3 regions of the Spongiactinospora sp. 9N601 genome follow, and region 3 is predicted to be linked to each of the others. Evidence: riboswitches for the same ligand, from Rfam matches in the RefSeq annotation. Region 3 holds a riboswitch; each other region holds the start of a gene.
The links. Region 3 has a riboswitch for thiamine pyrophosphate ahead of tenA (thiaminase II). Riboswitches for the same ligand answer to the same signal wherever they lie in the genome.
Positions count from the first base shown of each region.

Region 1: linked by a shared signal. The riboswitch ahead of ACH34R_RS01550 (FAD-dependent oxidoreductase) and the one ahead of tenA (thiaminase II) in region 3 are both predicted to bind thiamine pyrophosphate.
Region 2: linked by a shared signal. The riboswitch ahead of ACH34R_RS38850 (purine-cytosine permease family protein) and the one ahead of tenA (thiaminase II) in region 3 are both predicted to bind thiamine pyrophosphate.

Region 1 is NZ_JBIRBB010000001.1:361,038-364,284, reverse strand. Features, by position in the region: gene thiS (sulfur carrier protein ThiS) at 1-146, opposite strand, end outside; gene ACH34R_RS01550 (FAD-dependent oxidoreductase) at 143-1,327, opposite strand; TPP riboswitch at 1,812-1,927, opposite strand; gene ACH34R_RS01545 (NAD(P)/FAD-dependent oxidoreductase) at 2,058-3,247, shown strand, end outside.
Region 2 is NZ_JBIRBB010000023.1:100,522-103,768, reverse strand. Features, by position in the region: gene ACH34R_RS38855 (methylated-DNA--[protein]-cysteine S-methyltransferase) at 1-450, shown strand, start outside; gene ACH34R_RS38850 (purine-cytosine permease family protein) at 447-1,808, opposite strand; TPP riboswitch at 1,799-1,913, opposite strand; gene ACH34R_RS38845 (class I SAM-dependent methyltransferase) at 1,964-2,614, opposite strand; gene ACH34R_RS38840 (rhodanese-like domain-containing protein) at 2,677-3,000, opposite strand; gene ACH34R_RS38835 (Fpg/Nei family DNA glycosylase) at 3,019-3,247, opposite strand, start outside.
Region 3 is NZ_JBIRBB010000012.1:299,273-302,519, forward strand. Features, by position in the region: gene ACH34R_RS28505 (LLM class flavin-dependent oxidoreductase) at 1-266, shown strand, start outside; gene ACH34R_RS28510 (DUF6492 family protein) at 394-1,275, shown strand; TPP riboswitch at 1,345-1,440, shown strand; gene tenA (thiaminase II) at 1,431-2,126, shown strand; gene ACH34R_RS28520 (asparagine synthase-related protein) at 2,366-3,247, shown strand, end outside.

The DNA.
Region 1 (3,247 bases), on a different contig from region 3:
GTCGACTCCCACGCCCCCCTGGTGATGACCTCCTCGTTCAACGCGACCGCCACACCCGAGGTCGCGGTGGTGAGCGCGGTCACGGCGTTCGCCACGGTGGCCCCCTCGGGGAGGTCGTACGGGCTGCCGTTGATGGTCACTTTCATTCGGTGCTTTCCTCGAAACGCGATGGTGAACAGGGGTGGTCCACGATCGTCTCGCCCGCCAGCAGGCGGACGACCAGATCGGCGGTGAGGGGGGCGAGCAGTACGCCGCCCCGGTGATGGCCGGTGGCGACCAGGAGCCCCGGCAGCGCGGTGCGGCCGATCGCGGGCAGGTTGTCGGGCGTCCCCGGGCGCAGTCCGGCCACCACGTCGGTGACCTCCCACTCGGTGACGCCCGGCACCAGTTCCCTGGCGTCGCGCAGGATCTCCCACAGGCCGCCGGCCGTGACACGGGTGTCGAAGCCCATCTCCTCCTGGGTGGCTCCGAGCACCACCTCGCCGTCTCCGCGCGGCACCAGGTAGACGGGGGAGCCGTGGACGGTGCCGCGCACACAGCGGGTCAGCGCGGGATAGGGCGTGCGCAGGCGCATGATCTGGCCCTTGACCGGTCGTACCGGGGGCAGCACGCCGCCGGGCACCCCGGGCAGCGAGCCGGTCCACGCCCCGGCCGCCAGCACCACCTGGTCCGCCGGGATCTGCTCCGGGGCCGCCCCGGAGTCCTGACGGGGGAGCGGGGCGCGGCCGGGCCGCACGCCGCGCGAGCCGGGCTCGGCGTCCGCCGCCGCGAGCCGTACGCCCTGGACCGTGCCGCCGGCCACCACCACTTCGGCGACCCGGCGGCGCAGCACCGGGACACCGAGCCTGGACAGGGCGGTGAGCAGGGCGCGGGTCACCCGGCGCGGGTTCACCCAGGAGTCGCCGGGGGCGAGCAGGCCGCCGCGCACCGACGGGGCCAGCATGGGCTCCAGGCGGCGGCACTCGCGGCCGGTGAGCCGTTCGACGGGGAGGTCCAGTTTGGCCATGAACTCCGCCAGCTCGCCCAGCGCCGCCAGGTCGTCCGCGCCGAAGGCGACGTCCAGCGTGCCCGCCGAGCGCAGGTCGAGGTCGTCGCCGGTGGCCTCGGTGAGTTCGGCGGCGAAGCGCGGCCAGCGGGCGAGGGAGTCCACCCCCAGCCGCAGCAGCGGCTCCTCGGTGTAGGTGACCTCGCTCACCGGCGCGAGCATCCCGGCCGCGGCGTACGACGCGCCGCCCCCAGGATCGGGGTCGATGACCGTCACGGCCGCGCCCTCCCGGGCCGCCCGCCACGCGACGCTCAGCCCGACGACGCCGCCTCCCACCACCACGACCCGCCCCGCTCGGCCCGCGAGCCGCCCGGCGGGCTCTGCGGCCGTTTGCGGGCCGCCATCAACCCTGGTTGGGGTGCTTCCGTGTCCGGCCGGGTTTTTCGGTCCCGGCGCGTCCGTACCCGGGGAATCGGCGAGTGGGGCGCCACCGGACGCCGGTACGCCTCCGGCCGCGCTCAGCGGCGGGGGAGCGGGGACGCCCGGGGGGTCGCCGAGGGGTTTCGGGCCGTTCGCGAGCCCGCCGGGGGACACGGCGTGCGGGAGGCTCGCGACTCCGGCCGCGGGTTTCGGGCCGAACTCATCCCCACCTGGGGGATCGACACTCCGCATACCTTCGCTTGGGGCCGCCCTGGGCGGGGTACGCCCATCGTGGGTGGCTCCTTCCGAGCCGGTCTCCTCGGAGGCCCCTACCAGGTTCCTTCGTTCCCGATCGACTGGTTGGTGGCGGTTTTGCTCGCTTCGGTGGTGCTCGCTGCGCTGTGGCCTCATGCGGCCGATCGCTCCCTTCGCCGGCATGACCCGGATCAGGTTCTGTTACGGTCGAGGGCCGTGACAGCCCTCCTCTCAGCCCGGTTCGTCCGGACTCCCGTGCGTTTATCCCTTCTAGCCTAAGCGTCCGCAGAAGTGACCCCGCACGGGGTGTCAGCTGCGGGCGTGTACATGGATTAGCGTTTTCGTTGTCGAATCGCCATTGGCGCGCTTTCGATGCGCCGACTTAGGGTCGTGGGTTGTGAATCAGGTCGTGGTGGTGGGAGCCGGGCTCGCCGGTGTGCGCAGTCTTGAGGCCCTTCGGGCCCACGGGTACGACGGCAGAATCACTCTGATCGGAGAGGAGCGGCACCGGCCCTATGACCGCCCGCCGCTCTCCAAGGCCGTGCTGAACAGGGAGAAGGAGATCGACTCGACCTACGTCGACCTCGACCTCGACGCCCTGAAGATCGACTGGCGTCAGGCCGTGGCCGCCAAGGGGCTGCGGCCCGGAGTGGTCGAGACGACCGAGGGCGAGCTGCCGTACGACGGGCTGGTGATCGCGACCGGCGCCACGCCGATCAGGCTGCGCGGTGAGGGCCGCCAGCACGTGCTGCGGACCATCGACGACGCCCTGGAGCTGCGCGACCGGCTCGCGCCCGGGGTCCGGGTGGCGGTCATCGGCGCGGGCTGGATCGGCGCGGAGGTCACCACCGCGGCGGCCCGCGCCGGGTGCGACGTGGTCGTCGTGGAGGCCGCTCCCACCCCGCTGAGCGCGGCGCTCGGCGACGACGCGGGCGCGTGGACGGTCCCGTGGTACGCGGAGGCCGGGGTCGAGCTGCGCCTTTCCACACGGGTCGCCTCGGTCGACCACGACGGGCTCACGCTCGCCGACGGCTCGCGGATCAAGGCCGACGTCGTCGTCACCGGCGTGGGCGTCCGCCCGGCGATCGGCTGGCTGTCCGGTTCCGGCATCGAGCTGGCCGACGGGGTCGTGACCGACGAGCACCTGCGCACCTCGCTGCCCGGCGTCGTCGCGGTCGGCGACTGCGCCGCCTGGTGGTCGCGCAGGTTCGCGCGCCGGCTGCGGGTGGAGCACTGGGACACCGCGCTCGGCGCGCCCGACGTCGCCGCCGCGGCCATTCTCGGCGAGGACGCCGTCTACGACCCGGTGCCCTACTTCTGGTCGGAGCAGTTCGGGCACATGGTGCAGTACGCCGGGTACCACGCGGGCCCGCGCGCCGCCCGCCGCGTCCTGCGGGGCGACCCGCACACCGACGCCAAATGGGCCATCTGCTGGCTGACCGGCGATGACCGGCTGACCGCGATCCTCACCGTCGATCGCCCTCGCGACCTCGTCCAGGGCAGGCGGATCGTGGAGGCCGGCCGGCGGCTCGACGCCCGCCGCCTGGCCGATCCCGGCACCATGCTGCGCGATTGCGTGGTCGCCTG
Region 2 (3,247 bases), on a different contig from region 3:
CTGGTGATCGCGGTCACCGCGCGCGGGGTGGCGGTGTGCAGCTACGACGACGAGCACGCCGTGTACGAGCGGGTCAGCCGGGCGATCGGCACGTTCATCGGCCCCGACCCACGCCGGCTCGACCCGGTCCGGCGCGAGCTGGACGCCTACTTCTCCGGCCGGCTGCGCACCTTCACCGCGAAGGTGGACCTCCAGCTCGCCACGTCGTTCGCGCGCAGCGTGCTGTCCCTGGTGAGCGGCGTACCGTACGGCACGACCACGACCTACCGCGCGATGGCCGAGCGGATCGGCCGGCCGCGGGCGCTGCGCGCGGTGGGCAACGCGCTGACGGCCAATCCGGTCTGCGTGATCTCGCCCTGCCACCGGGTGGTGGACGACGACGGCCCCGGCGCGTACGCGGGCGGGACCGCCGCCAAGGAACTGCTGCTCAACCTGGAGGCCCGCCCCTAACCGGCCGGGCGCAGCCTGCGGTCCAGCGGGGCCACCACGAGCGTGACCACGGCCGCGACCAGGAACGCCGCGAGCGCGGCGCTCATCCACGGCTGCGGCGCGAAGCCGAGCGCGGCGCGCGCCGACCTCCACAGCGACCGCCACCACGGCACCTCGGGCAGCGCCGCCACCAGCCACCACGTCACGAACCCGAGCACCCACGGCAGGAGCATCAGCCACCGGGAGGGGGCCCGTTCGCGGGTGTCCCAGCGGGCCATCCCGCGCAGCACAAAGTAGTCCACCGTGAGGACCGCGAACATCGGCACGAACACCGCGCCGATCAGCGCCAGGAACGCGGTGTAGGCGGTGACGTCGGCGACCAGCGCCAATGCGCTGATCACCACGCCGACCGTCACGGAGATGATCCGGCGATCGACCCTCGGCATCAGGTTCTGGAGCGACATGGTGGTCGAGTAGGTGTTGGCGAACGACTGGTCGGTCTCGCGCAGCACCAGAATCCCGAAGAACAGCGCGCCCAGCGGGGCCGCCACGAACGCCCCCCACACCTTGGTGTCGTCATTGCCGACCAGCGCCAGCGCGATGACGCCGAGGCCCAGGCAGGCCACCTGGGCGATCGAGTAGCCGACGAACACCCCGCCGAACGCGGCCCGGGGCGAACGCGAGTGCCTGGTGAAGTCGGCGGCCATCGGCACCCATGACACCGACAGCGCGATCACGTAGTCCACGGCGGGCACGAACCCCGCCCACGACCCGCCGCCCAGCGACGGCCCCTGCCGGATCAGCGCCACCGTCAGCCAGATCATCGCCACCACCACCCCGGCGGTGACGAACCGGCGCAGCAGCCGGATCGAGCCGAGCGGCCAGATGGTCAGCGCGACCGTGATCACCCCGCCGAGCAGGACCCAGACGGGGTACGGCACCGCCGTACCGAAGATCGCCTGAGCGCCGTTCGCGATCACCCACAGCTCGAACGCCCCCCAGCCGATCATCTGGACGGTGTTGAGCAGCGACGGCACGTACGAAAGCCGCGCGCCGAACAGCCCGCGCAGCAACACCATGGAGGGCCGCCCGGTCTGCGCCCCGGGCACCGCCGCGAGCCCCACCATCGCGGTGCCGATCAGGCTCCCCACCACAGTGGCCAGGATCGCGGCGGCGAAGGTCAGCGTCACCCCGGAACCGGTCGGATCGAGCAGGGTCAGGGCCCCGGAGAAACCGAGCAGGCTGACGCCCAAATTGGCCCAGAACGCGCTCTGGTCGAGCATGCCGAGGGTCTTGGGCGGGGCCTGATCGAGGGTGAGGGGCGCCTCGTTGGAATCGGACGGAGGATTGATGTGCGGATCAATGACGTCAGACGCCATCACACGCTCCCTACGCCGGCATTACCCGGACAGGTTCATGCGGTCGGCAGCGGCGATTACTGCCCTCTCAGCCCGGTTCGGCCCCGAGCTCCCGCGAGGTCTGAATTGCGCCCTCATCATGCCGTACCGGTCGCGTCTTGACCACAAGGGGTGGTTCACTCCACGGAGCCGGGCTCCCGGCGCATCAGCAGGCGGCCGTGGCGGAACCGCTCCCCCTCGTGCGGCTCGCGCAGTATCCGGCCGATCTCGGCGAAGCCGGCGGCGCGGGCCAGCGCGGCCAGTTCGTCGATCGGCCACCGGTACGCCTGCGTCACCTTGTGGTCGAACGGCGTCACCGGGTCTCCTTCGGACTCGAAGAAGCCGAGCAGCAGATGGCCGCCCGGGGCCAGGACGCGGCCGAACTCCCCGAAGTACACGGGCAGCTCCCGCGGGGGCGTGTGGATGACGGAGTACCAGGACACGATCCCGCGCAGTCCGCCGTCGGCCAGGTCGAGCGCGTCCATCGAGCCGACCTCGAAGCGCAGGTCGGGAAACGCCTCGCGGGCAAGGTCGATCATCACCGGCGACAGGTCGAGACCGAAGATGTCCAGGCCCAGCTTCCGCAGGTACGCCGTCGTGTGCCCAGGGCCGCATCCCAGCTCGGCGACCGGACCGCCCCCGGCAGTCCGTACGACCTCGGCGAACACGCCCAGCGCCGCGCGGTCCAGCGGCTGGTCGTCGAGCGCGTTGCGGAAGAGGTCGGCGTAGAGGGCGGCGATGGAGTCGTAGGCGTCCGCCGTGACGGTGAGGTGGGAGGGGTCTTGGATCACGACGGGCCACCCTAACCGATTCGCCGCAAGGCTCCATGAAAGGCGTGAAGAGCCCGCTTTCAGGCGACGAAAGGGTCCTGGCCGCTCTCGCTGGACATCGCACGCCCGGCCGCCGCCCAGGACTGCATGCCGCCGCCCACGTTGACCGCCTGCCGGCCGATGTGGTTGAGCCAGGCCGTGGCCTGGGCCGAGCGCCCGCCGACCCGGCACACCACATAAACGGTGGCCTCCGCCGGAACCTCCTCGACCCGTCCTTGCAGCTCACCCAGCGGGATGTGGGTGGCCGTCGGCGCGTGCCCCGCGCGCCATTCGTCGTGTTCGCGGACGTCGAGCAGGTAGGCGTCGTCGGGCACCGCGTTCGCGTCGATCTCGGGAACGTTCATGACCTCAATTGTCCCAGGTCACTTCAGCAACCGGGACAACCTCCGGTCGGCCAGCGGCTTGCCGCCGGTCTGGCAGGTCGGGCAGTACTGGAGGCTGGAATCGGCGAACGAGACCTCACGGACGGTGTCCCCACAGACTTCGCACTTCTGCCCGGTCCGCCCATGCACCCGCAAGCCGGACTTCTTCTCCGTCTTCAGGTCCTTGGCGGCCAGCCCGCGCGAGCGGGCCACCGCGTCGCGCAAGGTC
Region 3 (3,247 bases):
ACTGGGTGACGGCGGGCGCCCCCGAGCAGATCGCCGACCGGATCGAGGAGTGGTTCACCGGCAGCGCGGCCGACGGGTTCAACATAATGCCGCCGTACCTGCCCGGCGGCTTCGACGCGTTCACCGGCCACGTGGTCCCCATTCTGCGGAAACGGGGCCTGTTCCGGACCGAGTACGAGGGCTCCACACTTCGCGAACACTATGGGCTCCAGCGCCCGCCGAGTCGTTTCGGCGCAGCGCTCCGAGGGGCCGAAAACCGCTGGTAGAGTAACGTTTCCTGGCACGTTCCAACACGCCCGTTGCCGAAGCCTCGCGCAGGCGGTAGAAGAAGTGACGGCAGTGAATCGGGGGCGCTTATTCGTACCCTCCGGCAGGGATGGGAGCGGGATACCCGTGAGCAGGAAATTAGCGGTCATCACCCCGAGCTACGGACCGGACTCGGAGCTTTTCGGCGAGCTCCACCGGTCCGTGCTCCACCACACGTCACAAGACACCGTCCACCACGTCATCGTGCCCACCGCGGACCAGGCGGTGTTCGCCAGGTTCGCGGGCCCGCGGTGCCGGATCTGGACCGAACCCGAGCTTCTCCCCCGCCGCTATGTCCGCGTTCCTCGCAGCGGACTGTGGGCCAATCTGCGCAGACCATGGCCACCTGTGCGCGGCTGGGTCATCCAGCAGGCGCTCAAGATAGCCGCCGCCGCGCACGTGGACGCCGATGTGGCGCTACTGCTCGACTCCGACGTCGTGCTGGTGCGGCCGACCCGCGCGGAGAGCTTCACCACCGACGACCGGCTGTGCCTTTACCGGCTCGAAGACGGCGTACACGCGGGAATGGACCGGCATATCAAGTGGCACCACGCGGCGCGCGGCCTTTTGGGCCTGCCCGCCACCCGGGCGCTGCCGCTCCCCGATTACGTCAGTTCGCTCAACTTCTGGGACCCGGCCCTCGTGCGGGAGATGCAGGAACGCATCACGAAGGTCACCGGGCGGCACTGGATGGACGCCTTCAACTCGCACCTGCACATTTCCGAGTTCATCCTTTACGGGGTCTTCGTGGACGAGGTCGTGGGCGCGGCGGCGGGCCGCCCGCCGTACACCGACTCGGTGTGCCACAACCGCTGGGACGACACCCCGCTCGACCTCGCCGCCGCCCTCGACTTCGCCGACCGGCTGACCCCGTCCGCGGTCGGGATGATGATCTCGGCCAAGTCCCGCACCCCGTGGGACGTCCGGCTCGCCGCCGTGCAGCGCTGCGCGCAGGTGGCCGGGGGCTGACCGCGCCGATCCGCGTACGCCCTGCCCGCCTCCCCCCGGCGGGGCGTTCGGACACGACCTGCTACGGTGACCCATGACGCGGGGTGCCCGGCGCGCCGGGCTGAGATCACACCCGTAGAACCTGCTCTAGTTCGGACTAGCGAAGGGACGTCACCGTGGGTGAGGGTTCGTTCTGCACTGAGGTCTGGCAGCGCACCGCGAAGCTGGTGCGGGCCATCCACGAGCACCCGTTCAACACCGCGCTCGGCGCGGGCACGCTCGACCGCGACAAGTTCGCGTTCTACATCGTCCAGGACGCCCGCTATCTGGAGGCGTTCTCCAAGGCGCTGGCCACCGCCTCCACGCGCGCGGGCGACGTCGACGAGGCGGCCTTCTACGCGCAGAGCGCGAACACCGCGCTGACCGCGGAGGCGTCGCTGCACGCCGGTTACATCGAGGAGTACGGCCTGAGCCCGGACGACCTGTCCGGGATCGCGACGTCGCCGACCTGCCTCGGCTACTCCTCGTACTTGCAGGCCACCGCGCTGTCGGCGCCCTACCCGGTGCTCGCGGCGGCGGTCCTCCCCTGCTTCTGGGTCTACCAGGACGTGGGCGAGGCGCTGCTGGAGCGTACCGCCGGCGCCGCCGACCACCCCTACCGCGCCTGGATCTCCACCTACGCCGACCCGGCGTTCGCCGAGTCGGTCACCCAGGCCAAGGAGATCACCGACCGGCTGGCCGCGGCGGCCGGCCCGCAGACGCGCGAACAGATGGTCCACGCCTTCTGCCGGGCCACCGAGTACGAGTGGATGTTCTGGGACAGCGCGTGGCGGCAGGAGACCTGGCCCACCGCGGAGTGGGTCTCGCTCTGAACCGACCCCGAGTCGGGGGCCGCTGTCGATATCCGGCGCGCCCAGGGATGCGTACCAAGATTGTTCGCGGAGCGTAACCGTCCGGATACTTATGGTGACCACTTCCTGATCGGTAGACATGGCGGGTGACCGAAGGTCTATCGCGGAAAGGAGCGCGGTCCCATGAGCGCGACAGATATCCGGCCTGCCCGGCAGTCCCGGTTTCCCGACCCCCAAGCCTGACGGGCGGGGGAACAACGGTGCGAGGGGAGCCGTGGTTCGCCGTCCTTCCCGACGGGGCGGCCGGGGCCGCCGCGGCAGGGGCGCTGCGCCCGTGGGCGAGCGGTGTGATCGATCACGCGTCCGGCCGTCCGTGGCTGGTCGGCGAGTGGCCGTGTGATCAGATCCGCCACGCCCGCGCGGGCTCGGCGCAGGTGGCGGTGCTCGGGCGATGCCCGGTCACCACCGCCGACCTGGCGCGGCGGCTGGACCGGATACGTGATCTGAACGAGGTGGAACGCGTGGTCGCGGGGCTGCCCGGCAGCTTCCACCTGATCGCCGCGGTCGGCGGCAGGGTGCGAGCCCGGGGCAGCGCCTCGGCGGTGCGCCGGATATTCCAGGCCCGGGTGGCGGGCGTGACGGTGGCGGCCAGCCGCTCCGACGTGCTGGCCACGGTGACCGGCGCGCCGGTCGACGAGGGCGTCCTCGCCGCGCGGCTGCTGCCGTACTGCGCGGCCTGGCCGCTCCAGCAGGCGGGGGTGTGGCGCGGCGTCACCGGGGTGCCGCCCGACCACTGCCTGATCCTGGAGCCGGACGGCACGGCGACGCTGCGCCGCTGGTGGAGTCCGCCGGAGCCGGCGCTGCCGCTGGCCGAGGGCGCGGAGGCGGTGCGCGACGCGCTGGTCGCGGCGGTCGGCTCCTGCGCGAAGGGCGGTTCCCACTACGGCGACACGATCAGCGCCGACCTGTCCGGCGGGCTCGACTCCACCGCTCTGTGCTTCCTGGCCGGGCGCGGCTCGGGCCGCCTGGTGACCATTCATCGCCAGGGCGCCGACATCGGCCCCAGCGGGTCGGGCGACACGGTGTGGGCGCGCCGGGCCGCCGCGGCGCTGCCCAACGCCAGGCACCTCACGGCCGGGCGC